DNA from 3 places in the Acetivibrio cellulolyticus CD2 genome. Region 3 is predicted to be linked to each of the others. Evidence: riboswitches for the same ligand, from Rfam matches in the RefSeq annotation. Region 3 holds a riboswitch; each other region holds the start of a gene.
What was found. A riboswitch is a leader RNA that binds a small molecule or an ion and turns the genes downstream of it on or off. The one in region 3 is predicted to bind thiamine pyrophosphate.
Positions count from the first base shown of each region.

Region 1: another riboswitch for thiamine pyrophosphate. It lies ahead of ACECE_RS0205360 (thiamine-binding protein); the one in region 3 lies ahead of thiM (hydroxyethylthiazole kinase).
Region 2: another riboswitch for thiamine pyrophosphate. It lies ahead of thiS (sulfur carrier protein ThiS); the one in region 3 lies ahead of thiM (hydroxyethylthiazole kinase).

Region 1 covers NZ_JH556653.1:683,842-692,189, reverse strand. Annotated here, with positions in the region: gene ACECE_RS0205375 (ABC transporter ATP-binding protein) at 1-239, opposite strand, end outside; gene ACECE_RS0205370 (ABC transporter substrate-binding protein) at 264-1,307, opposite strand; gene ACECE_RS0205365 (ABC transporter permease) at 1,304-2,065, opposite strand; gene ACECE_RS0205360 (thiamine-binding protein) at 2,040-2,327, opposite strand; TPP riboswitch at 2,387-2,494, opposite strand; gene ACECE_RS0205355 (extracellular solute-binding protein) at 2,792-4,081, shown strand; gene ACECE_RS32285 (hypothetical protein) at 4,316-4,600, shown strand; gene ACECE_RS32280 (carbohydrate ABC transporter permease) at 4,626-5,105, shown strand; gene ACECE_RS0205345 (carbohydrate ABC transporter permease) at 5,140-5,997, shown strand; gene ACECE_RS0205340 (glycoside hydrolase family 3 C-terminal domain-containing protein) at 6,011-8,128, shown strand; gene ACECE_RS29075 (histidine kinase) at 8,109-8,348, shown strand, end outside.
Region 2 covers NZ_JH556659.1:1,097,299-1,105,646, reverse strand. Annotated here, with positions in the region: gene ACECE_RS0224850 (YfhO family protein) at 1-2,162, shown strand, start outside; gene ACECE_RS0224845 (hypothetical protein) at 2,328-2,621, opposite strand; gene ACECE_RS0224840 (hypothetical protein) at 3,187-3,387, opposite strand; gene ACECE_RS30800 (LPXTG cell wall anchor domain-containing protein) at 3,706-3,843, opposite strand; gene ACECE_RS0224830 (SIR2 family protein) at 3,971-5,011, shown strand; gene yihA (ribosome biogenesis GTP-binding protein YihA/YsxC) at 5,182-5,763, shown strand; TPP riboswitch at 5,834-5,935, shown strand; gene thiS (sulfur carrier protein ThiS) at 6,000-6,200, shown strand; gene ACECE_RS0224815 (thiazole synthase) at 6,205-6,972, shown strand; gene thiH (2-iminoacetate synthase ThiH) at 7,020-8,123, shown strand; gene thiF (sulfur carrier protein ThiS adenylyltransferase ThiF) at 8,219-8,348, shown strand, end outside.
Region 3 covers NZ_JH556659.1:319,671-328,018, reverse strand. Annotated here, with positions in the region: gene ACECE_RS28495 (ParB/RepB/Spo0J family partition protein) at 109-873, shown strand; gene thiD (bifunctional hydroxymethylpyrimidine kinase/phosphomethylpyrimidine kinase) at 1,084-1,866, opposite strand; gene thiE (thiamine phosphate synthase) at 1,884-2,552, opposite strand; gene thiM (hydroxyethylthiazole kinase) at 2,539-3,363, opposite strand; TPP riboswitch at 3,556-3,662, opposite strand; gene ACECE_RS0221440 (hypothetical protein) at 3,727-4,341, opposite strand; gene ACECE_RS0221435 (hypothetical protein) at 4,587-5,138, shown strand; gene ACECE_RS0221430 (hypothetical protein) at 5,282-5,518, shown strand; gene ACECE_RS0221425 (NIPSNAP family protein) at 5,555-5,863, shown strand; gene ACECE_RS0221420 (GNAT family N-acetyltransferase) at 5,971-6,531, shown strand; gene ACECE_RS0221410 (hypothetical protein) at 6,625-7,041, shown strand; gene ACECE_RS0221405 (DUF350 domain-containing protein) at 7,260-8,153, opposite strand; gene ACECE_RS0221400 (hypothetical protein) at 8,190-8,348, opposite strand, start outside.

The DNA.
Region 1 (8,348 bases), on a different contig from region 3:
CAAAATTGGCTGGAAGAATTACTTAGGTTCTGACCATTTAAAAGTATATCTCCGCAAAAATTATCTTCCAGACCTGCCAGAATTCTAAGTAAAGTACTTTTACCACAGCCGCTTGGGCCTATCAGCGATACAAACTGATTTTCAAAGAGAACCAGGTTTATATCGCTTAAGACCTCAAGTGTTTCTTTATTTCGTATAAATGATTTTTTTAAGTTTTTAATTTCAATTTTAGTGTTCATTTTTCACCCGCTGCAAATAGCTTATTATTTTCCTGTTTGCAAAAAGTCATTTGTAAATGCTTTTTCAACATCAATTGCAGAATCGATAAATTTGTTTTCAAAAAGCCAATTCATATATTTTTCCCAAACTTCTTTCTTTTGCATTCCCCAGTAAGGCGCATCGTCCTGATATTTTGAAGCAAGATATTTCTGGCTTTTGGTAACAAGCTCTCTATCGAGCTCAGGTGCTAGTTGAAGCAAGCATTCTGCAGCTTCATCAGGATTTGAAATAGTAAATTGATAGCCTTTTTGAACAGCTCTCATGAATTTCTCAACAAGCTCGCGATTGTTATTGATGTTGTCTTCATTTGTAACTATTACAGGAGTATAGTAGTCAAAAACGTCGGAAAGTTCCCTGAGGGGAATATAGTTAAGTTCTGCTCCTTTATTTGAGGCATTGATATAATCCCATCCCTCAAATATCCAAGCAAAATCAATTTGCCCCAATTCACTTGCCTGAAGGAAATCTGATGTACCAGTTGTAAGGATTTCAACCTTTTCAGGATTTCCGCCTGCAGCTTTGACAACTTGTTTTACCATTGCAGCTTCAACTTCAGAACCCCAGCCACCATATTTTTTACCTTCGAAATCCTTTGGAGATACGATTCCTTTGCTTTTCAGGGAACCAAATCCCGATGTGTTATGCTGTATTACAGCAGCAAGTGATACTAAAGGTATACCTGCAGCTCGGGCAAAGGTAACACCTTCCTGGTAGCTTATTCCGAATTGTGCAGTGTTGGCAGCTACAAGCTGATCGGCAGAAGATTCGCCAGGCTGAATTATAGAGACATCCAAACCTTCATCTGCAAAAAAGCCTTTTACTTTGGAAACATAAATTCCTGTATGATTTGTATTTGGGGTCCAATCAAGTACAAAGCTAACCTTCTGAAGTTCAGAACTGCCTTTAGATGCCGGAAAAGTTTCACTTGGGGCTTCAATTCTTTTGTTTGTACTGCAGCCGGAAGCAGTAATAGTAAAAATAAATGTCAAGCAAAGTAATATAAGTATGTTTTTTTTCACAATATTCATCCTTTCAAATTCCATTTAATAGTTTTTTTCTCTAGTATGCTTATAAATATAAATAATAAAATGCTAAAAGCTGAAATAAGTACAATGTCTGCGAACATTGCAGCTGTATTGAAAGATTTCATGGAACGGGTAAGAAAAATACCAAGTCCGCTTTCAGCACCTGTCCACTCAGACATTACAGCTCCCATAACAGCGTAGGCAGCTGCGATTTTAAGTCCTGAAAAGAAGTAAACCAGTGCTGAGGGAAGTTTTAATTTTGTGAATATCTGGAGTTTGCTAGCGTTCATACATTTAAGCAAATCCTCCAGATCTTTGTCATATGAGTTCAGCCCTTCGGTTAAATTAAGTGTTACCGGAAAAAATACTACCAGAACACAAATAATTAATTTTGATACAATCCCTATTCCAAACCATATTGTAATGATTGGAGCAATTGCAATAATAGGTACTGTTTGGGAAAGAACCATAAAAGGGTAAAAAATATTACGGAAAATCTTCAGGCTGCTCATGATCACTGAAAGTAAAACCGCCAGTATTATACCCAATATAAAGCCTAAGACGGTTTCTGTTATTGTCGTCAATGAATGATAAAGCAATAGATCGCCGGATTTTGTAAACTCATTCAGGATAGCTGAAGGAGATGGGAGTATGTATTCTTTTATGTTATTTGCTTTTGTTACTATTTCCCATATTACAATGAAAACAATAAAGGCTATTGATGGATAAAAAGGATTATCTGTATTTCGAAATCTTTTCATCCATGGTCACGCCTTCCTCTTTGTAATCAATTTTAACTACAGAACAAACTCTGCTTGCGCCTTCAGACACACATATTCCTTGTGCTTTCTTGACAATTTCCATAAGGAGGTCGAGTTCACCCTCCATTGTGGTTTCCATTGGTCCAACTTCATACTTGACACCGCTTTTAGCTATCATATCAATGACTTTATCCACAACAGGATAAATCTGACTTTCAGGCACATTTGGAATAACTTGCAGTGACACATTAACAATTGCCATAACTTAATCATCCTTTCATAATCCTTAAAAACAACAAAAACCGCCCAACATAGGCGGTAATACATTATATACTCATTCCCTACGCTGGCATTACCCAGATCAGGTTATGGGTTGAAGGGAAAAACCCTTACTCTCAGCCGGCAGAACCAGCACCCCTATGCATTAATATATTTAGAATGTTTGAAATAATAGGATACCTGAAAAATTCGAAGTAATATTTCAGCCATTCCTTAATTGCATTAATAATAGCATATCAGTAATTGAAATACAAGTATGTAAGAGATGATAAGTGTAGATATTTCATGAAGGACAGAAAGTTTAATCCTATACTATTTTGACGATTTATAAATACAACACTAATAAAGTAAAAATTTTACACATTACAAGTAAAAATAGTCCGTTCTTCTGTTGTGCGATATTTAATATAATTAAATCACAAATAATGTATAAGGGGGAGACAAACAATGGTAAAAAGGCTGTTAAGCACAGTATTGTCTGTTGTAATGATTGCATCTCTTATGAGTGGGTGTGCATCAAGCAAAAAGGAAACATCAACGTCAGATAATAATCCGCCAAAAACTGAAACAACACTGACACTCTGGAGCATTGCAACAGAAAGTGATGCATTTAGTAAGGCGTTTACTAAGGCTATAAAAGACTTCGAGGCAGCAAATCCTGGAGTGAAAATTGTTCATGAAACATTTGAAAACGAAGCTTACAAGACAAAAATTAAAACAGCTGTGTCTGCAAATAACCTTCCTGACCTTTTCTATACATGGGGCGGTGGATTTTCCAAACCATTTGTAGAATCCGGAAAAGTACTGGCTATTGACAAATATTATACAGGTGAATATAAGGAACAGTTGTCAGAAGCGGCATTAACATATGCAACATATAACGGAAAAATTTACGGATCTACATACACAACCCCTATTTCAGCGCTATTCTACAATAAAAAAATCTTTGATGAAAATGGGCTTAAAGCGCCGACCACATTCGATGAACTGGTACAAGTTTGTGATAAGCTTATACAAAAAGGTATTACCCCCATCGGTATCAGTGCAAAGGATATTTGGGTGCTGGCTATGACCCACGATGCTTTGACATTAAAATGTGCAGGCCCAGAAAAGGTAAAGGCAGCGCTTAAAAAAGAAGGGCAGAGTTACGATGATCCAGACTTTCTGGCGTCTGCCAAGAAATTCAAACAACTCGTTGAAATGGGGGCTTTTCATAAAGGCGCAACCGGATTATCAAACGATGAAGCAAGTGCATTGTTCTACAGCGGTAAGGTTGCAATGTATACAACAGGTAGCTGGATGGCAGGTTCCATTCAAACAGACACTGAAAACCCTGCGGATTACGATGTAATTCCATTTCCTCTGGCAGGTGGTAAGGCAAAAGCAACAGACTTTATGGGCGGTGCAGTTGATACTATTATGGTAAGTGCATCAACTAAGAATCCTGATCTTGCAGGTAAGGCTGCATTTGAACTCACTAGAAGTATTTCGAAATATTCATATCTTGACGGAGCAGGTCTTGCAGTTTGGAAAAAGGATTATGATGATAGTAAAGTAAATCCAATAACTAAAAAATTAGCTGATTATGCAGCAAATGCAACATCATTTACACTGTGGTTTGATACCACCATGGAAGCTGAAGATGCAGGTGAATACCTGACACTATTACAGGAAATGTTTGTTGGTAATATAACTCCTGAAGATTTTGTTAAGTCAATGAAGAAGAACCTCGAATAAGTAAATCGAACCTTTCAAACATGAATATGGCAGTGGTATCCAGAAATGAATCGCTGCCATATTCAAAGAATAGAAGAATAGTGAACTATTTAATGTTTGGAAGGTTTGATTATTTAAACAAAATATGAATGGGGGGTTATGATGGAATCTGTAAGGCAAAATAAATTGGCCATAATATTATTTATATTCCCAGCGTTGTTATTATTTGCAGTAATCATTATTATGCCGATTTTTATGTCAGGCTATTATAGCCTTTTAAGATGGGACGGGATTAATCAGCCAAGCTTTATAGGATTAGAAAACTATATAGAATTATTTACAAGTCCGGTAGCGGGATTCCCAAAAACCTTACTAAATGCTTTACTTCTTGCAGTTTTGTCGGTATTCATTCAGCTTCCTATATCCCTTGGTTTGGCTTTACTACTTGCAAAAGGAGTAAAAGGAGAAAAGTTTTTTGTAGCAATTTTTTTTTCTGCCTGTATTAATATCTACTGTAGTTATAGGACAATTATGGCTTAAGATTTACAACCCAGAATATGGTATAGTGAATGTGGGACTTCATGCTATAGGACTTGGAAAGTATGCGAAGACCTGGCTTGGAGACCAAAAGACTGCACTGATTGCAGTGTTTATACCTATTATATGGCAGTATGTGGGATATCATATGCTTCTCATGTATGCCGGGATTAAATCCATTTCACCTGAACTTAGAGAGGCTGCTAAGGTTGAGGGTGCAACAGAAGGACAGATTGCAAGGTATATTATTATTCCAATGATAAAGCCTATTATAAAAGTTTGCGTAATTTTTGCAGTAACGGGTTCTTTAAAGGCATTTGATTTAATATACGTATTAACAAATGGTGGACCTGCTAAAGCCAGTGAAGTTCCAAGCACCTTGATGGTATCTATGATTTTTAACAGGAATCGGTATGGGTTTGGAAGTGCAATTGCAATTTTGATAATTGCGTTATGTTTCTTGTTTGCAGCAGTCATTAAAAAAGCTTTTAGGACGGAGGAGGATTAAATTGGATACAGATATTAAAGTAACACCAGGTGGGATTCAAACCTCCTTTAAAGTAAAAACAAGAAAAAAAGCAACTGTAGGTGGAATTCTGACATATACAGTTTTAGGTTTATGGGCATTAATTAATATTTTTCCACTGTACTGGATGTTTACATTTTCACTTAAAAGTAATAAGGAGATTTTTGGTGACAATATTATAGGGCTGCCGAAGAAATGGTTATGGGAAAACTATCTAAACGCTTTAACTAAAGGTAATATGGCTCTTTATTTTCTAAACAGTGTTATTGTATCAAGTATTACTATTATATTAACTCTGGTAATTGCTCTAATGGCTACATATGCGTTAACAAGGCTTGTATGGAAAGGAAGAAAGACAGTTAACAATATTATTATGCTTGGTCTTACCGTTCCAATACATGCAGCAATTTTGCCCGTATTTCTAATACTGGATAAGTTAAAAATGACAGATTCCTATCAGGCATTGATAATACCTTATACCGCTTTTGGACTTTCCATGTCAATTATGATATGCAGTGGTTTTATTGTAAATATTCCCAAAGAACTGGAAGAGGCAGCATGTATTGACGGGTGCAGTGTATACGGAATCTTTTTCAGGATTATTCTGCCTCTTATGAAGCCTGCACTTTCTACAGTTGCTATTTTTACATTTTTATCAGCCTGGAATGAGCTTATGTTTGCCAATATCTTTATTGATGATGCCAAATTCAGAACATTATCTGTAGGTATTCAAACATTATCCGGTGCACATACCACCAAGTGGGGACCTATTGGAGCTGCGCTGGTTATTGCAACATTTCCAACTTTGATGCTATACTCATTTATGAGTACAAAAATACAAAAAAGTTTGACTGCCGGTGCAGTTAAAGGCTAAGGGAGAAATGCACATGAAACCAAATACTTTCTATAAAAAAAAGGCTGAAGAGTTAGTAGCGCAAATGACACTGGAGGAGAAGGCAAGCCAGCTTACCTACAATTCTCCGGCTATTGAACGGCTCGGAATTCCTGCATATAACTGGTGGAATGAGGCTTTACACGGAGTTGCACGTGCCGGGACTGCCACTGTTTTTCCACAGGCAATTGGTCTCGCCGCAATGTTTGATGATGAATTCCTGATGAAAATTGCAAATGCAATTGCCATAGAAGCCAGAGCAAAATATAACGAAAGTTCAAAGCATGGAGATAGGGATATTTATAAAGGGCTTACCATATGGTCCCCTAATATAAACATATTCAGGGATCCCAGATGGGGAAGAGGTCATGAGACATATGGAGAAGATCCGTTTCTTTCCGGCAAATTGGGGGTTGCCTTTATAAAAGGGCTGCAGGGAGATAAAGATGTGATGATGACAGCAGCCTGTGTAAAGCATTTTGCGGCTTACAGCGGTCCTGAGGATTTACGCCATGGGTTTAATGCAGAAGTAACAAAGAAGGATTTGTGGGAAACCTATTTGCCTGCATTTGAAACATGTGTAAAAGATGCTAAAGTTGAAGCAGTTATGGGGGGATATAATAGAACAAACGGAGAGCCTTGCTGCGGAAGCTATACTCTGCTCCGTGATATTTTAAGGGAGAAGTGGGGATTTGAGGGCCATGTAGTATCCGACTGCTGGGCCATAAAAGATTTTCACACGGACCATATGGTGACAAAAACTCCCGAAGAGTCTGTAGCGTTGGCTATTGATGCAGGGTGTGATCTAAATTGCGGCAACATGTATTTAATGCTGCTTATAGCGCTGCAAGAAGGGTTAATAACAGAAGAGCATATTACAAGAGCTGCTGTGAGAATATTTACAACAAGATTTAAGCTGGGATTATTTGAAGGTAGTGAGTTTGATAATATTCCTTACGAGGTTGTTGAGTGTAGTGAGCACAAGGAAATGGCAATTGAGGCTGCCAGAAAAAGTGCGGTACTGCTTAAAAATGATGGGATTTTACCTATTAACAAGGGTGCTATAAAAACGATTGGGGTAATTGGACCAAACGCAAACAGCAGAATTGCGCTAAAAGGAAATTATCATGGAACATCCTCCAGATACATTACTTTGCTCGAAGGTATTCAGGATGAAGTTGGAGATGAAGTAAGAGTACTATATTCAAATGGGTGTGAGTTGGTTAAAGACAGAACTGAAGTATTGGCATATGCAAATGACCGTCTTGCGGAGGCTGTTACTGTAGCAGAACATAGTGATCTGGTAGTTTTATGTCTGGGACTTGATGAAACCATTGAAGGAGAGCAATCGGATGAAGGTAATAATGGTGGCTCCGGAGATAAAAAAGATTTGGATTTGCCTGAAGTACAAAAAAGTCTTCTGGAGAAAATAGTCGCTACTGGAAAGCCAACAGTACTTTGCCTTATGGCAGGGAGCGCAATAAACCTGAGCTATGCACATGAACACTGTAATGGTATTTTACTGACCTGGTATCCAGGTGCAAGAGGAGGAAAAGCTGTAGCAGATATCCTATTTGGAAATGCTTCACCATCTGGAAAATTACCTGTTACTTTTTATAGATCCCTGGATAATTTACCGCCAATTACAGATTACTCAATGAAAAACAGGACCTACCGCTATATAGAGGAAGCTCCGTTGTATCCCTTCGGATACGGCTTGACCTATGGTGATGTAGAATTAAAACACGTGGAGATAAAGGGAACTGTAGAGATTGAAAAGGATATTTACATAACTGTAACCCTTCAAAACAGAGGAAGCGTTGCTGTAGAAGAGGTAGTACAGGCCTATATTAAAGACGAGCAGTCCATGTATGCTGTTACAAATACAAGTCTGTGCGCGTTTATGAGAGTTGGTCTGGGAGCTAATGAAGAAAAACAGGTTTCTATGAGGATTCCGTTTGATTCTTTAAAAGTAGTAAACCTGGATGGAGAAAAAGTATTGGATAGTAAAAAGTTTACATTGTTTGCAGGCTTGTGTGGACCTGATAAACGAAGTGTAGAACTAACAGGAAAAGAACCCATTAGTATTCTAATTGAATTGGAATTTAATTAAAGATGCGGACATAAATAATATAGGTTTAAATGTATATTGTGAGGATAGTGATCCAAAGGGAGTCATGAAGAAAAAAATAGAAAGAATTACTCGGTGGTTTTATAACAGAAAACTAAAAGATAAAATAAGATTCTTATTTTTGGTTCTCATAATCACGTATATTGTTTCGCTCTTCTTTATCTATAATTTTTTGGTTAAAAAGAACATGATGGATTATGTT
Region 2 (8,348 bases), 780 kb from region 3:
AATTTCTCTGTGGTTTGAAAAATGGGGATGTTTTCTTTTCGTGGTCAAAATCGCTAGGTGGAAATTATATAGGTGTTTTTACCTATTATGTATCAAGTCCTCTATCACTTCTTACACTCCTGTGCCCTAATTCTCAGATGCCCATTGGTGTATTGTTTTTGACGGTTCTGAAGATTGGATTGGCAGGGCTTACATTCAGTTTTATGCTGAAGTACAAATTCGGAAGATATGATCTGTCTACAGTATTGTTTTCAATGTTGTACGGACTTATGTCTTATAACATAGCATATTCCATGTGTATCATGTGGCTCGATGGTGTAATTTGGCTGCCTGTGATAATTATTGGAATCGAAAAAATCCTCAAGGGCAAGAACAACTGGATTTTAACGTTTGCACTGTTTGTATCCTTCATATCAACATATTATATTTCATATATGATTGGTATTTTTACGGCTATATATTTTCTTTACCGTTGCTTGGAGGAAAAACTTGGTGTAAGAGCGATTCTGCAAAGTTTGCGTAAGTTTGTTTTTAGTGTTATTGTAGCTGCTTCTTGGGGGGCTTTTTTACTCCTACCAACTTTGGCATCCTTATTCCAAGGTAAAATCGGTACAAGAGGTGTAGATTACAATAGTAAATTCAATTTTTCTATGCATGACTTCTTACAAAAGTTGCAGCCAGGGAGCTACGATTCTATTACAAACTCTGGTAGTCCTTTTATTTATTGTGGAATTATTGCGTTGTTACTGTTCGTGATCTTTTTCGCTTTAAAGAAAATAAGCCTGCATAGCAAACTTCTAACAGGGCTGTTTACTCTCTTGTTGTTTTTTAGTCTATGGATTTGCTCATTGGATAAGGTGTGGCATGTATTTCAGTTTCCAAACTGGTTTCCATACCGGTATAGTTTTGTATTTTCGTTTTTGATAATACTCACGGCATACAGAGCTTTTTTAGAATTAAAGCTGACAAAGCCACTTATTGCCTTAGTACTTCTTATAATATGCTCAGTTGATATGTACGGAAATACTATTGCTATTTTTAAAGGCCTGAACAATGAATTTGGTTATGAAAGTTATGAATCATATCATGAATATAAAGAACGGATTACACCTTTAGTTGCTGAAACAAATAAGGATAAAGACGGTTTTTTCCGAGTTGGTGCAACTTTTGAACGAACCAAGAATGAATCTATAGGTTTTGGCTACAATGGAATTACTCATTATAGTTCGACTTATAACAGATATGTAAATAATTTACTACAAAAGATGGGGATGGCTCAATCTTGGATGTGGAGTTCATATTTTGGTTCCACAATGGTAACAGATGCAGTATTTTCGGTGAGATATGTTATATCGGAGCATCCCGTTTCACCATACTATAGCCCTGTGAAAGAAAGTGGCTCTGCAAAGCTATATCACAATTCCAATGCGCTTTCTATTGGAACTGCAGTAAATGAACAGTCGCTATTTGGATTCCAATTTAGTGATAACTCTTTCGAGTCACAGAATCGACTAATTAAGGCTTTAACTAATTCAAATGATGATTGCTTTAATTATTTAGAAAACACTGCTACGGATATTGGAAATGCAGTAGAATATAATTTTGTTTCAAATGGTATGCCGGTTTATGCATTTTTTACAACTAGCGAAGGCGATGGCGACCTTTTGGTTAATGGTGAAAATACAGCTAAATTGTTTACAAATGAAACAAGATGCGTTCAATATATAGGAACTTTTAATGAAGGAGAAAATGTTAAAGTAGCAGTCAATAACTCGGGAAATATTGAAGGGAAATTGTGCTATTTGAATAAGGAAATCTATGAAAGATCTGTGGCTGCTCTAAAATCAAAGGAACTTCATGTAGATAATTATCATAATGGTAGTGTTAGTGGTACGGTTAGCGCAAATGAAGGTGATGTACTTTTTACTTCTATACCGTATGATCAGGGGTGGAGGGCATATGTTGACGGTAAGGAAGTTGAATTAAAGACATTTGCCGATTCACTGATTACTATACCACTGACTGCTGGTACACACAAAATCAAAATAACTTATACACCTGTTGGGTTTACCGAGGGTATATGTATATCTTTAGTACCTTCGCTTTTAGTATTAATGTTACTTCTGGTAACGAAAAAGCTTCCTGTTAGTAAGCCAAAGTAGTCATCTGTTAAATGATTGCATATAGATAGAACCATTGACGCTCGCCTTAAAACGGCGAGTTTTTTGCTGTTCTTCTAAATTTTTGGAACTTTTTGCTATCTGTTAAAGAGTATGTGTTCATATGAGTAATTTTTGGCAGAGGATATTACCAAATTAAGTGCAGGCCTACATCTCACTCAGGCCAAGTTTTCTTAAAACCCAAACAATAAATTTTTGCAATTTTGTTCGTGGTTTTTCTATAGGAATAGCTACACCGTTGATTACTCTATAACATAATTCCGCTGAAATAAAATGGACAGCACCAGTATCAAATTGTATTCTCAATGCTATATTATCATTTTTTTCTTGAGTATCAACAACTATAGCTTTTCTATAAACATCTTTTGCACAGGGGGCAAACACGGTATCACCAATACTTACCAACCTATATATGCGCCTTTTTTTTCTTGATTTTTTCATGTATAATCACTTCACTATTAGAAATATTCTATTTCTAATATATTCTTGCGTCCCTTTAAAATTGTCAGTTTTATTTCTATTAGTGAAGTTTTTTGAAGTACAAATGGGTTAATATAAGATGGAATAACGAAATTTATTATAAAAGTTAATAGTATATTCACAAATTAGTAATTATTTAAAGGTAAAATAAAAATATAATAATGAAAAACATTTTAAATATTTTTCCCTCCAATTTAGAGCCACAGATGATGGCTCTTTTTGCTTGCAAAAAATAAATCCTGTCAGCAGTAATACTTAAACAAACCATAAAGGATTCAAGTAAGTGGAGGCCGCAATACTGTATATAGATTTTAAAATTAATAGATTATTCACAATTTATTAATTAACTAGAGATAATATAAATACAACAGGTCGGAAGACCTTTTAAATATAAATTTACTCCCTTGAAGAGAGCTTAATCAAGCTCTTCTTTTTTTGAATTTCCCAAATAAAAAAGTGGAAGGAATACACTTTCTTAGGCATTAAAAAAGGTTGACTTTATCAATCAACCTTTAACCAAACTTATTTAATATTGTACTATCATGCGCTTTTTCATGTTCTCATAAATGCTCTTATACATTTTAAATGTTTTAGCTGCATCAACATCGTCACAATTCATATCCGGATGATATTTTTCGAGAACTCCATTCCAGCCGATTCGTAATATCTCCTCCTGAATTTCGTTGAACTTTGTTACCAGCTTTTGTTTATCCTGAGATGAATCCATATAAAATTCCCCCTTAAAAAATAAAATACTATATATAAATTGCATAGTTAATATAGTATAGTTGTAACACATTCTCTGTCTTTATCTTATTATAAATTATACCATGAAAGTTTTGTACTATCAAGATACAACTTATGTATTGATTATAAACCAAAATCTCAGAGGTAGTTAGCCTAAAGTACATCTGCTTTGAAAATCTATCAAATTAAAAAGCTTAAGAAAGTGAAATCTTAAGCTTTTAGCATTGCAAAAAAGCAAAACTTTAGTATAATCTATTTTTTTTATTTAAACTTCCTGGATAATTGTTTTATAAAATGATTACCTTCTCTTTTTTGACTTTGATTTTAGTTCCTCTAAATTTTTGTTGGCAGAACGCATAAGAAAGAAAAATGAAACACCCAACAAAGCTGCACCTGCAAGCAAATAAATCCAATTCTGAAAAGATGCCATACCCATTTTCACCTCCAATAATATAAAAATTTTATCATAAAAGTGTCTTAAAATCAATTAGAAGAAAATAATTGATAAAATTAACTTTTTTAGAGAAACTAAGACTAAACTAAGAAACTAATCGGGAGTAAACATGAGAGTTGCAGTAATACTTGGGGCAGGCTTTTCAAAAAATTCCGGGCTGCCTGTTCAATCTGAGATACCGGAATTACTGGTTGAAAGCTGCTATAAGGATGAATTTGAAAATGCGATTTCTTTAGTATTAAAAAGATTTTATGAAGAAGTCTTTAGTTATTCAAAGGGCTCAACAATGCCAGGTTTGGATGACATTTTGACCAGTATAGATATAGCTACAAATTCAGGACATCATCTTGGTATAAAATATTCTTCTATACGCCTTAGGGCTGTTAGAAGATTTCTGGTTTATAGGCTGTTTACAATTTTGAAGGAGAAATATAGTTATTCTGAAGACGTTAAGAATTTAATTTGCAAGTTGATAGCAAATTATAGTAAAGTAGATTTTATAGTTCTTAACTGGGACACTGTATTGGAAAACTATATAAAACTTATAAATCCGGTTATTGCTATAGATTACTGTAATGGTGGTAAAAGCTGGAGAAAGGAGATTGGTGACACAACAGAACCTCTGAAGATAATTAAAATTCATGGTTCAAGCAATTGGCTGTATTGTGATAACTGTAGAGTGTTAATTAATGATAACTATGATGATATTCCACTGATAAAGAAAGCGGGTTTTAAAACAATGGATTTTGAGTTGTTTGATGAATTTAGGGCAATCAGGCCTCAAACCAAAGACAGTGAGAATTGTTTTATTTGCGGAGATAAAATATCATCGCACATTGCTACTTTCAGCTTCAGAAAATCTTTTAGGGAGAGCTCTTTCCCAGAATTATGGAATCAGGCAGAGGATGCATTGACTGGTGCGGAGAAATGGATTTTTGTAGGGTATTCACTGCCACAGGCGGATTATGAGTTTAAACACCTTATGAAAATATCAGAACTCAAATTAAGCCATAGGAAAGAAAGAAAACCTGAGATGGCTGTTGTCTTACTAAACAGTACAACCACTGTTGCAACATATAAGAGTTTTTTTGGAGACAGAATAAGCACGATATACAACGGTGGAATAGAGGAATATCTCAAATATAATTAGAAATAGACTTAATATTTTCATACTTTATTGCTATAATATGACGTAAGGAATCGCTTATATATTATTTTCGATTTTTTTAAATAAGCTATTTGGAGCAATAGAGTTTAAGAAAAATATAGCGGAAGGTATTGGTCATAAATACTAGAAAAATATGTTAAGGAGTTATTAAATTGAACATCAATAATGCAAGATTTGAAAAAGGGGCTGTAAAGCCTGAGCAGTATCCTGACAATGATATACCGGAGGTAACTTTTGTTGGCAGGTCTAATGTGGGAAAGTCATCATTGATAAACGCTCTTCTAAATAGAAAGAGTTTGGCAAGGATTGCTTCTAAACCCGGCAAGACAAGGGAAATCAATTTCTATAATATTGATGATGTCTTGTATTTTGTTGATTTGCCAGGGTATGGTTATGCCAAGGTTTCAAAAGACATTAAGTCTGCATGGGGAGAGTCAATAGAGACTTATTTGAATGAGAGCAAGAAGCTTAAACTTGTTGTTATGCTTGTAGATATAAGACATTCACCTTCTGAGGATGATCAAATGATGTCTAAATGGCTGACAAGTTCATCACTGCCGTTTATAGTTGTAGCAACTAAGAAGGACAAGATACCACGGTCGAAGGTAAAAGAAAGACTTTCAGATATTTCAAACACTTTGGAACTTGGCAGTGGTAATATGTTGATTCCGTTTTCTTCGGAGACTAAGGATGGCCGGGAAGAAATAATGAATTACATTGCTTCTCTTGTCTGATTAAAAAATTTGGAAACTTTTATATTTACATATTTCTTTTGGTAATATATAATGTCGTCAAATGAAATTGAATATTTGCTGGGGGTGCCGTTAGGCTGAGAAAGAGCATTGCTCTTAACCCTTTGAACCTGATGCGGTTAGTGCCGCCGTAGGGAAGCTTGTGTAGATTTACAATGAATTATAACGCTTGCCTATATGTGCAAGCGTTTTTTAGTGCTTGAATGGGGGTGAGATTGTTGAAAATTACATTAAACGGCAAGAATACAGAACTTGAAAAAGTAATGACTATGTTTGAACTGCTTGAATTTAAAGGTATAGAGCCTGAAAGAGTTATAATTGAATACAATTTTGATATTTTAATTAAAGATGACTGGAAAACCACTGTATTGAAAGAAGCTGATAATGTTGAAGTGCTAAGATTTGTTGGGGGAGGTTGATAAAATGGAAGATAAGTTGCTTATTGGTGGAAAGGAGCTATGCAGCAGGCTGTTTATCGGTACGGGCAAATTTCCATCAAACCGGATTATTCCACAGGTTGTTAAAAGCTCGGGCGCTCAGGTTGTTACAGTTGCTTTAAGAAGAATAGATTTTGACTCTGAAGAAGAGAACATGATAAATCACATACCGAAGGATTGTATTCTGATGCCAAATACATCAGGTGCCAGAGATGCAGATGAAGCTGTAAGGATAGCAAGACTTGCCCGTGCAATGGGATGTGGAAATTGGATAAAGATTGAAGTGGTATCAGACAATAAATATCTTTTGCCGGATAACTTTGAAACTATCAAGGCAACAGAGATGCTGGCAAATGAAGGGTTTGTAGTACTTTCATACATGAGTCCGGATCTTATGGCAGCTAAATTGCTTAAGAAAGCAGGAGCATCAGCTGTTATGCCATTGGGAGCTCCGATTGGAACCAATAAAGGACTCAAGACAAGGGAACTGGTGAAAATTTTGATTGATGAAATAGACTTGCCGATCATTGTTGATGCAGGTTTAGGCAAGCCATCCGAAGCAGCTGAAGCAATGGAATTAGGTGCTGCAGCAGTGCTTGTCAATACTGCTATTGCTACGGCCGGTGATCCTGTTAAGATGGGAGAGGCTTTTGGACATGCGGTTTTGGCAGGAAGAAAAGCATTTCTTTCAGGTGCAGGTGCTGTTAAGGATTTCGCAGAAGCATCTTCACCACTGACAGGATTTCTTGCATAAGGAATGAGCAAAGTATTTCCATCCAGCATTTGAAAAGAGGTGTATTAATGAGTTTTTACGAAAATTATGTGGAGTATAAGAATTTCAATTTTGAAGATTTTTTTAGCAACCTTACTGATGATTATATTATAAGTATTATTAACAAGGAGAGAATAAGCGACCTGGAATTCCTTGCTCTTTTGTCGGATAAGGCAGGAAGACATCTTGAGGATATGGCCCAAAAGTCAAAGAGGCTTACATTACAGCATTTTGGAAAGGTAATTTTCCTTTATACCCCCATTTATGTGGCAAACTACTGCGTTAACCAGTGTGTATACTGCGGGTTTAACATATCAAACGACATTCTAAGGAAGAAGCTCACATTAGATGAGGTTGAAAAAGAGGCGAAAATTATATCCGAAACTGGTTTAAGACATATTCTGCTTTTGACAGGGGAGTCTAGAATTCATAGTTCCGTTGAGTACATTAAGGAATGTATAATTGTTCTCAAAAAGTACTTCAGGTCCATATCCATAGAAGTATATCCTTTGGATATAAGTGAGTACGAAGAGCTTATTGGAGCGGGGGTTGACGGGTTTACGATGTATCAGGAAGTATATAATGAAGATATTTATAAGGAACTTCACCTCAAAGGACCGAAGAGGAATTACAGGTTCAGGCTTGATGCACCTGAAAGGGCCTGTATTGCAGGAATGAGAAGTGTAAATATAGGTGCTTTGTTGGGGCTGGATGATTGGAGAAAGGAGGCATTTTTTACAGGATTGCATGCTGACTATCTGCAAACCAAATATGCGGATACCGAAATTAGTGTTTCTATGCCCAGAATGAGACCACATAATGGGGAATTTCATCCGAAGTTTAATGTTGATGACAGGAGCCTTGTACAAATAATGCTGGCGTTCAGATTGTTTATGCCCAGGGCAGGGATAACTGTTTCAACCAGAGAATGCGCGGAGTTTCGTGATAATCTCATTGGGCTCGGAGCGACAAAAATGTCCGCAGGTTCATCGACTGAGGTTGGAGGACATACGCTTGAATCTAAGAGTGAAGGACAATTCGATATATCTGATAAGAGAAATGTTGAAGAAATGAAAAAATCGATTTATAGTAAGGGCTATCAACCTGTATTTAAGGATTGGCAAGCAATTTAGAAATAATCAAATATTTGCTTTTTGTATTGTACTCGTGCGAGGGCAAGTAAAAAAATGAGAGTAGTATTCTATTTATCACTCGGGATGGTGAAAAAATGAATAGTTTTGAGAAGGGCTTATCAGATTATATAGGACATGACAGGTTGAGTAAAATTCAACAAATAAAAATAGGAATAGCAGGTGCTGGAGGTTTGGGATCAAACTGTGCGTTTAACCTTGTAAGAA
Region 3 (8,348 bases):
TAAAGCAGATTTGCAGAAACACTTATACACTAGCTTAAATCAGGTATATATTATTTGGAAAAAGTATCCGATAACCTTCTTATAATTAAACTACGAGGAGTTGATACCATGCCAAATGATATTTCACAGTTAAAAACGCCAATTGCAGAGTTTCAGCCTGACCCAAACCAGCCTAGAAAGTATTTTGATGAAACAGCACTTAGTGAGCTGGCAGAATCCATAAAACAATATGGTGTATTGCAGCCCATAATCTACTATGTAAATGAAAGTGGTCAAAAAATAATAGTAGCAGGAGAAAGACGATATCAAGCAGCCAAAAAAGCTCAGTTAAGCGAGATTCCAGCCATTGTTATTGACGGAAACGAGGCAGATAAAGTAGCCTTGGTTGAAAACATTTTAAGGCAGGATTTAACTCCATTAGAAGAAGCAGAAGCGTTCCAGCGTTTAAAAGACAAATACAAGTATTCAAATGAAAAACTATCAGAGGTTTTTAACAAAGCCCCAAATACCATCAGTGAAACACTTAGTATAAACAAACTGTCCGACACTATCAAGGAAAGGTACAAAGCAAACCCTGAGTTAGCCAAACGAGAACTTGTAAAAATCGCAAGAATGCGGAGTGAAGAAGGCCAAATTAACGCATATAACAAGCTGACAAATTACAAGCCTGAAACAGAAGAACCCAAAGATGCCGAAAAAGATGGGAAGGAAAACTATAAACTGGCTCTTGGTTTTATAAAAAGTTTGACCGGGAAACTAAGCAAGTCAAACATTGTTATTTCTAGTGATGAAGAAAAAGAAAACCTTAAAAATCAGCTTGCACAGTTAAGTACTGCGATAAATGAATTTGTGAATAGGTATAATTTAGGATAAAAAGTTCTGCACGCAGAACTTTTGCTTGTAATCTAATCCCAAACTGCATTGTGGGGATTTTATGCAGATATTTCCACTTTCTAGTTTGGGTTTCTTGCTAAATGCTCAAAACAGTAATTTCGGGCATAAAGGAAGCCGGGCAGTATGATCCCGGCAGATTTAAAATGTGATTTATATACGGACCATTCAAAAACTTCTTTGTCATGCTAGTTATATATTGTATGTATGCTTTAGAGGTCCGCTGCCCTCCCCAAGATTCAGTTCCGCCTTGAGTGCACCTGTAATATACCTTTTTGCATTTTCAACACTTTGCTCTAAAGTATAGCCATCAGCGAGATTGCAGGCGATAGCAGATGATAATGTGCATCCTGTTCCATGCGCATTAGGGTTGTTCACGCGTTCAGCTTTAAACCAATGAGTTTTCCCGCCAATATATAGTAAATCATCGGCAGTACTTTCAAAATGTCCACCTTTAATCAGTATTCCACCGCTTACCATATTCGAAATCTTTTCTGCAGCCTTTATCATATCAGATCCGTTCTGAATCTTAAAGCCACATAGTGTTTCCGCCTCCGGAATATTAGGTGTGATAACTGTACCGAGAGGAAGCAGTTTTGTAATCAGTGTCTCCATCGCTTCGTCACAGAGAAGGCGGCTGCCGCTTGTAGCAACCATAACGGGGTCAACAACAATGTTTTCTGCATTATACTCAATCAGCTTGTTTGCAATAACTTCAATAATCCGGCTGTTTGAAACCATTCCTATTTTAACTGCATCAGGACGAATGTCTGAAAATATGCAGTCAATCTGCTGAGCAACAAATTCAGGAGTTGCCTCCAAAACTCCGTAGACGCCTGTTGTATTTTGTGCGGTCAACGCAGTGATTGCACTCATCGCATACATCCTATGCACTGTAATTGTTTTTATATCTGCCTGAATACCAGCTCCGCCGCTACAGTCAGAGCCAGCAATGGTTAATACTTTCTTTATCATCATTCGAATCTCCTTATTTATTTTTCCTTAGCCGTGCTTTTATTTTCGTATTTCACCATTTTCTCTGAAAGCCTTAGAAGTTCTTCCGCTGCTCCCCTGATATCCGGTTGTGCAAAAACAGCAGAAATAACCGCAACCCCGTCAATACCTGTTCCCGAAAGCTCCAAAATATTATGTGCACCAATTCCACCGATTGCAACCACCGGTATATTTACACAATTGCAAATTGCTTTCAGTGTTTCCTGAGAAACCGCATCTGCATCAGATTTTGTTGAGGTAGAAAACACCGCCCCAACACCGATGTAATCTGCTCCATGCTGTTCAGCAAGAATTGCCTGCTCCACAGTCTGTGCAGAAACTCCGATAATTTTGCCTTCCCCCAGCATTTCACGCACATTCCTAGCTTCCATATCGCTTTGTCCTATATGTACGCCGTCAGCATTACATGCAATTGCCACATTTACATTGTCATTGATGACAAACGGAATGTGATAGCGTTCACATAGCACTTTGATTTCTTTGGCTTCAGCCAAAAAGGAATCGTAATCCAACTCCTTTTCTCGTAGTTGAATAAAGGTTGCACCACCTTTTAATGCTTTTTCTACCTGTTCAGCAAGAGTATGCTCACCAAGCCATGCACGGTCTGTCACTACATACAAAAGCATTGCTTGTTTACTTAATTTCATATTTAGCACCTCGCATCAAAGTTTCACCATCAAGGCTGTAAACCGCATCAATCAAATAATTTCTGTATGTAGAATTTCCACCGCCGATTTTTTCCAACCTTTCAAAAGCCAATTCACCACAAAGTCCCATTGCACATACTGCTGCAGCAGTTGCTTCGAGTACTCTGCCTGGATTGGCAACCAAATATGCTCCTGTCATTGCTGTCAGCATGCAGCCACTTCCAGTAATTTGTGCCAGCATCGAATTACCGTTTCGGATAATGTAAGCATTTTTTTCATCTGCTACAATATCAATTGCACCTGTAATTGCTATCACTGCACCTGTCTTTTTTGAAAATGCCTTTGCAAAAGCAACTGCACCTTCAAGAGTCTCGTCTGTTACAGTATCTGCAACATCAGCATCAACACCCCTTGTTGTTCCTTTTCCCTGTGAAAGCGCTTTAATTTCTGAAATATTCCCGCGGATCGCAGTGAATTTCACCTCGTCCAGCAGCTTTTGCGCTGTCTCAGTGCGAAGATTTGATGCTCCTGCTCCTACAGGATCAAGAATGACAGGATGCCCCAGCGCATTTGACCGCTTTCCAGCCAAAAACATAGACGGAATGGTGTTCTTATTAAGTGTTCCGATGTTTAAGTCCAGGCCGCCGCAAATAGAAGTAATCTCTTCAACTTCACCCGTATCGTCCGACATAATTGGAGAACCGCCACAGGCAATCAAAATGTTGGCACAGTCGTTCACTGTAACATAATTGGTTATACAATGCACAAGCGGATGTGTCTTCTTAATATTTTCAAGCATTTCATTAAACATGCTTTTCCCCTCCAGTTAGTTTTATTTATTCACAATAATACAAAGTACAGCAGCAATAATCATAATAGATACCGCTGCGCCAAACCATATCACTCCATGATCAAATACTTAATCTCTTTCAAAAATTCCATCCCCTTTACTTCATGAACAGGAAAACAAAAAGCAGGAAACACCATTAGGCATTTCCCGCAAATACGCAATTGTACTACTTCCTACGTTGGCATTACCCAAATCAGGTGTAAGGGTCGAAGTTGCTAACTTCCTCTCAGCCTGCTACACAAGCTCCCCTGTCCATTTTTTATTATGTTGATGTATTTTAGCACAAGTTAACACAAGTTGTCAAATGTATTAGAGTAGAACTCCTCATTTTAACGTGACTCCAGGATCGCTTTCGTATGCCGAGCCTATAATGCATAATTGATTCAGTATCTCTGAATACACCTCAAAAAGAGCTTTTAGCAAATCTATATCCTTTATAACCCCTGGAACCAAAAAATACAATTCATCAACTCCATCTGGAAAACCAGCTCCAAACCAGCCTTCATCATCCTTTACTTCAAGATGGAATCTTGGTTGAATTTCAATAAGACTCCTTATCTGTGTATTTAAAAACAAATCTTTTAACTTTTGTTCGTCATTTCCTTTTATAACAAACTCTCTGTCAAACTCTTCAAATCCCACTTCAACATCCTGCATCCCCAGGAACGCCCCAATTTCACTAAACGCCCCACTTCTGTATATTTTGAATCTGAATCCGTCCTTATTTACATAGGGCGCCCTAATCCTGGTATATGTTACACTGGATTTACCAGTTGATACTGTATATGTATCCATAGTTACAATCCATTCCTTTACATGTGCAACTACTTTATCCCCTGAAAAAAAGCCTCCCTCAATATATTCACTGCCCATTTGCTCCGATAGCACCTGCCAAATTTCCTTTCTGCTTGGTCCAAATATTTCACGAAGAAGTCCCATTCAAAATCCCCCATTCTCTAATCGTTCATTTTTGTTTATATATACACATTATACTATAATCAACTAATGAATTATCTTAATTATTTTATTATACTTCTAAATAAGGTATATCAATATGAAACCCCTGTTACGTAGCAATGCTCAATAGTAAAATTAATAATATAACCTTGAAAAAACAAGGTTTTACAATTAGTGTCTTTTTGGTATAATTGTATAAAGATTGATAAAAGGTTGGAGGGGTCAAAGTGAATTATATTAGCACTGTGATAATTGTTGTAGTTGTTTCTGTTTTGATGAAGTACTTATTAGCAAGTTCTAAAAAACAGCCAATCATCAATGAGGAAGGTACTATTATTCTAAAAATGAACAAAGCTTATGCGATTATTGGATATATTGGTATAGCTTTTACCGCTATAATTGGTATTATTGCAAGTTTAGGAACTGTGAAATCAAACCAAGATTTATTTATTGTTATCGGCCTTGTCTTATTATTTCTAGGCTTAAGTGTGCCACTAGTTTTAGTTGCAAAAAGAGTTAAAATTGAGGCTAACGAAGAAAAGATAACGTATATTGGTATAACAGGAAAGCAAAAAGTAATTATGTGGAATGACATAAAGAAAGTGGGCTTCAGTAAATCAATGCTTGAACTGGCGTTGATAACTGATAAAACAAAGATTAAAGTTCATATGCATTATATAGGTTTCCCAACACTTATTGAGTTAATGAAGTCAAAGGTTGAATACTCTTTGTGTAAAGATGCTATATACTCAATTGAGACAGTTAGTAATAGATTCTAATTAAGGGGCTCTAATTCTTGGACAGGTTTTTCACATGTTGATTTAGAAGACCTTTTTCCTTTTATCTTAGGTACGAGTGGCTATCGAGCGTATATTTTTGCGGTATAATATTAGTAGATCTATTTTAGGGAAGGTGTTTAGTCATGGAAATTGCAGTTGCTATCATTGCAGCATTTTTAACAATAGTCATTCTAGGTAAACTAGAAATAGGCAAAACTTCTACCCAGTTAATGCTCCTAGGGATAGAAATCACTATTATAGGAGCGGTATTAATAACCATTTTTATTGGTTCTAATGAAAATATTTTTTTATTTTTGACAGGTGTTGCTTTAATAGTAATTGGGTTTGTAGTTAATGTATTTGGGTTTGGTCAAAAGTAAATTTTACTTAGTACAAAATTTGAATCAAGAGGTGCAATGATGGTAACTTGTTACTTAAAGTATATAATAGACCCTTACAAATCAAAGGAATTCGAAGAATATGGTAAGATATGGATAACTATTGTTAATAGAATGGGTGGAGTACATCATGGATATTTCATGCCATATGAAGGAGCAAATAATATAGCTTATGCTTTATTTAGTTTCCCAGACCTTGCCAAATATGAGGAGTATCGTAAAAATATTCTTACAGATAAAGATTGTCAGGTAGCATTTGAATATGCAGAAAAAACAAGATGTATTATAAGTTATGAGAGAAGTTTTATGAGACCGGTATTTGAATAGGAAGACGGCGCATCCTTGGGCCGGTTTTGAAATCAGGCTTTAAAGATTTAGTTAATTCACTTATGCATTTTATATGATAAGAACCTAAAATTGGAGGATTTAAGATAATGAGAATAGAAACAAACAGACTAATAATAAGAGACTTTGAAAGAAGAGATGCAGAAGACCTGTTTAAGATAGTTAGACAAGAAAACATTGTGCGATTTATGAGAGATTGGTCTGAAGCTGGTAGTTCTCCTGAATCTTACTACGGGTATATCGATTGGCATCAAACACAGAAAAATTCAACTGATATCTATGAGAACAAGAGATATGTTGTTGCATTAAAAGATACGGATAAAATGATTGGTATGGTAGGAATGGGATTAGAGGATTCATTAAATGAAGTAGAAGTTGCCTACTTTATTTCTAATGATTATTATAAACAAGGTTATGGAAGTGAAGCTACTTCTGCTTTGGTAGACTGGTGTTTTACAAATTCAGATGTTCCGTATTTAATTTTGACAATTGATAAAGAAAATGTACCATCTCATAATTTGGCAGAAAAATGCGGATTTGAATTGTTTGAAAAAAGAATTCCTATCGGACATAAACAAGCCAATATGGTAAGTGATACATATTTTTATTATAGAAAATCTAATCCTAAAAAGGAAAAGTTGAATGATTAAGTTAAGAAGAGCAAATTGGAAGAAGATTGTTTTATGGATAAGCTTTTTATGTTACTGGGATATAAAGTTAGCGCTAAATGAAGGGGGTTGAATATGGATAAAATAGTTAACAGGGTTATAAAAAGATTAGATGTATTTACACCTGAAGGCGGGAGCTTTATCGAAATAGATAATATACTTGCTGAACTGTTAGATGTTAATGATGCTATGCCTGCTTTTGAGTCAATGTATAAAGTGTTTGAGCGGTATCCAAATAACTACAATGAGACAATGTGGACTATTGTTCATACTCTTGAGGATTCTATAGGTTATGAGGAAGAATTAATAAATTCATTAAGAAGAAAACCAACAAAATTTACACTTACTATGCTAAACAGAATTTTGAACACAGGGCAAAAGAAATATAAAGAATATGATTTATTAAAGATTATAGAAGAAATACTCGCTAACCCAAATTCTTCAAGAGATATAGGGAATTATGCCTTTGAGATCTATAATAAACATAGGTAGAATAGCTTTGAATATTTAGTTTTAAATATGATAAAATAACCCTTAACAAAGATATGAAGCAGAAAGTTGAGATTTGTCATTAGTAGTATTGACTTCATAGGACTGTGAGGAATAAATTAGAAAACACTCCTCACAGCCTCAGATATTTGTTTTTCTTACTAAACTCCACATATTTCTGCTTATTACAATAGGAATCATTCCCACCATTGGAAATCACATCATTTTAAGAAATTAACAATGATATTCGCAACACCTATATATAATGCTATTTGTCCTAATGCTGCACCTTTATTGTTTTCTTCGAATATCTCCTTATAAAGGCCAATTTTAACTATCTTACAAAAAATTGATTTTAGAACGAATGATATTATTCCAAATAAGGTTAAAGCAGCAAGGCTCATAACTAAAGCAAGTGTAAAATCGAATTCATCACCATAGGTAAAAATATTACACAAAATAGTCTGTATTGCAAATACAAATCCAACAAAATGAATACCGGCAGCGATATTGTTATCCACAAATAACTCTTTAAAAAGCGTAGTTCTTCTTCTTAAAATTACAAAATAAACTATGATTGCCAGTGTTGTAAGAACAAATATTCCAAGCATTTTTAGTACTGATATGGGGAAATATTGCGGTAGTACATCGAGAAAAGTTACTATGTTTGCAAATATAACTGACAAAGCAACGGAAAACAATGATGCAGCAACATTCTTCTGAACATAAATTTCATTGTTTAGCTCAACCTTGCCATGGCTGTCTTCCGTACCAATAAATTTTACAATCTTTCCTGATAATAAGCGAAGTACTGCAAACATAACAACATATGAAACAGCATAAACACCGCTCACTAAAAGATCTATCCAGATGTTATCACTTACCGAACCGGAAACTGCTTTAGCAGCAAGGTAAAGAGCTGGGAAGATAAAGGCCCCGATGAACTCCACCCAAGCTGCAAAATTATCTTTATCAAATAATGCTTCACTTAATTTTATTTTACGGAGAATTACCTTGTCATAAAGAACCCATCCTAAACAAAAGCTTATAGCTATAATAATAAAACTAAATAATGCATCCTGCCACACAAATTTTAGAATTGAATTGAAATCCATTTTCTAAACCTCCTATGAATAATAGAATTTAAAATTTTATGATTGATATATCTTGTAAAATATATCTTCAATCCCCTCACCAACAAATATTTTAAATAAACCTGTTTCCTCAGACATCTCAATGTTCAGGTATTCAGTAATTCCCTCAGCATCTCTTTGGTAATCCCACAAGTTTACCACAAGTTGTTTTTCAGT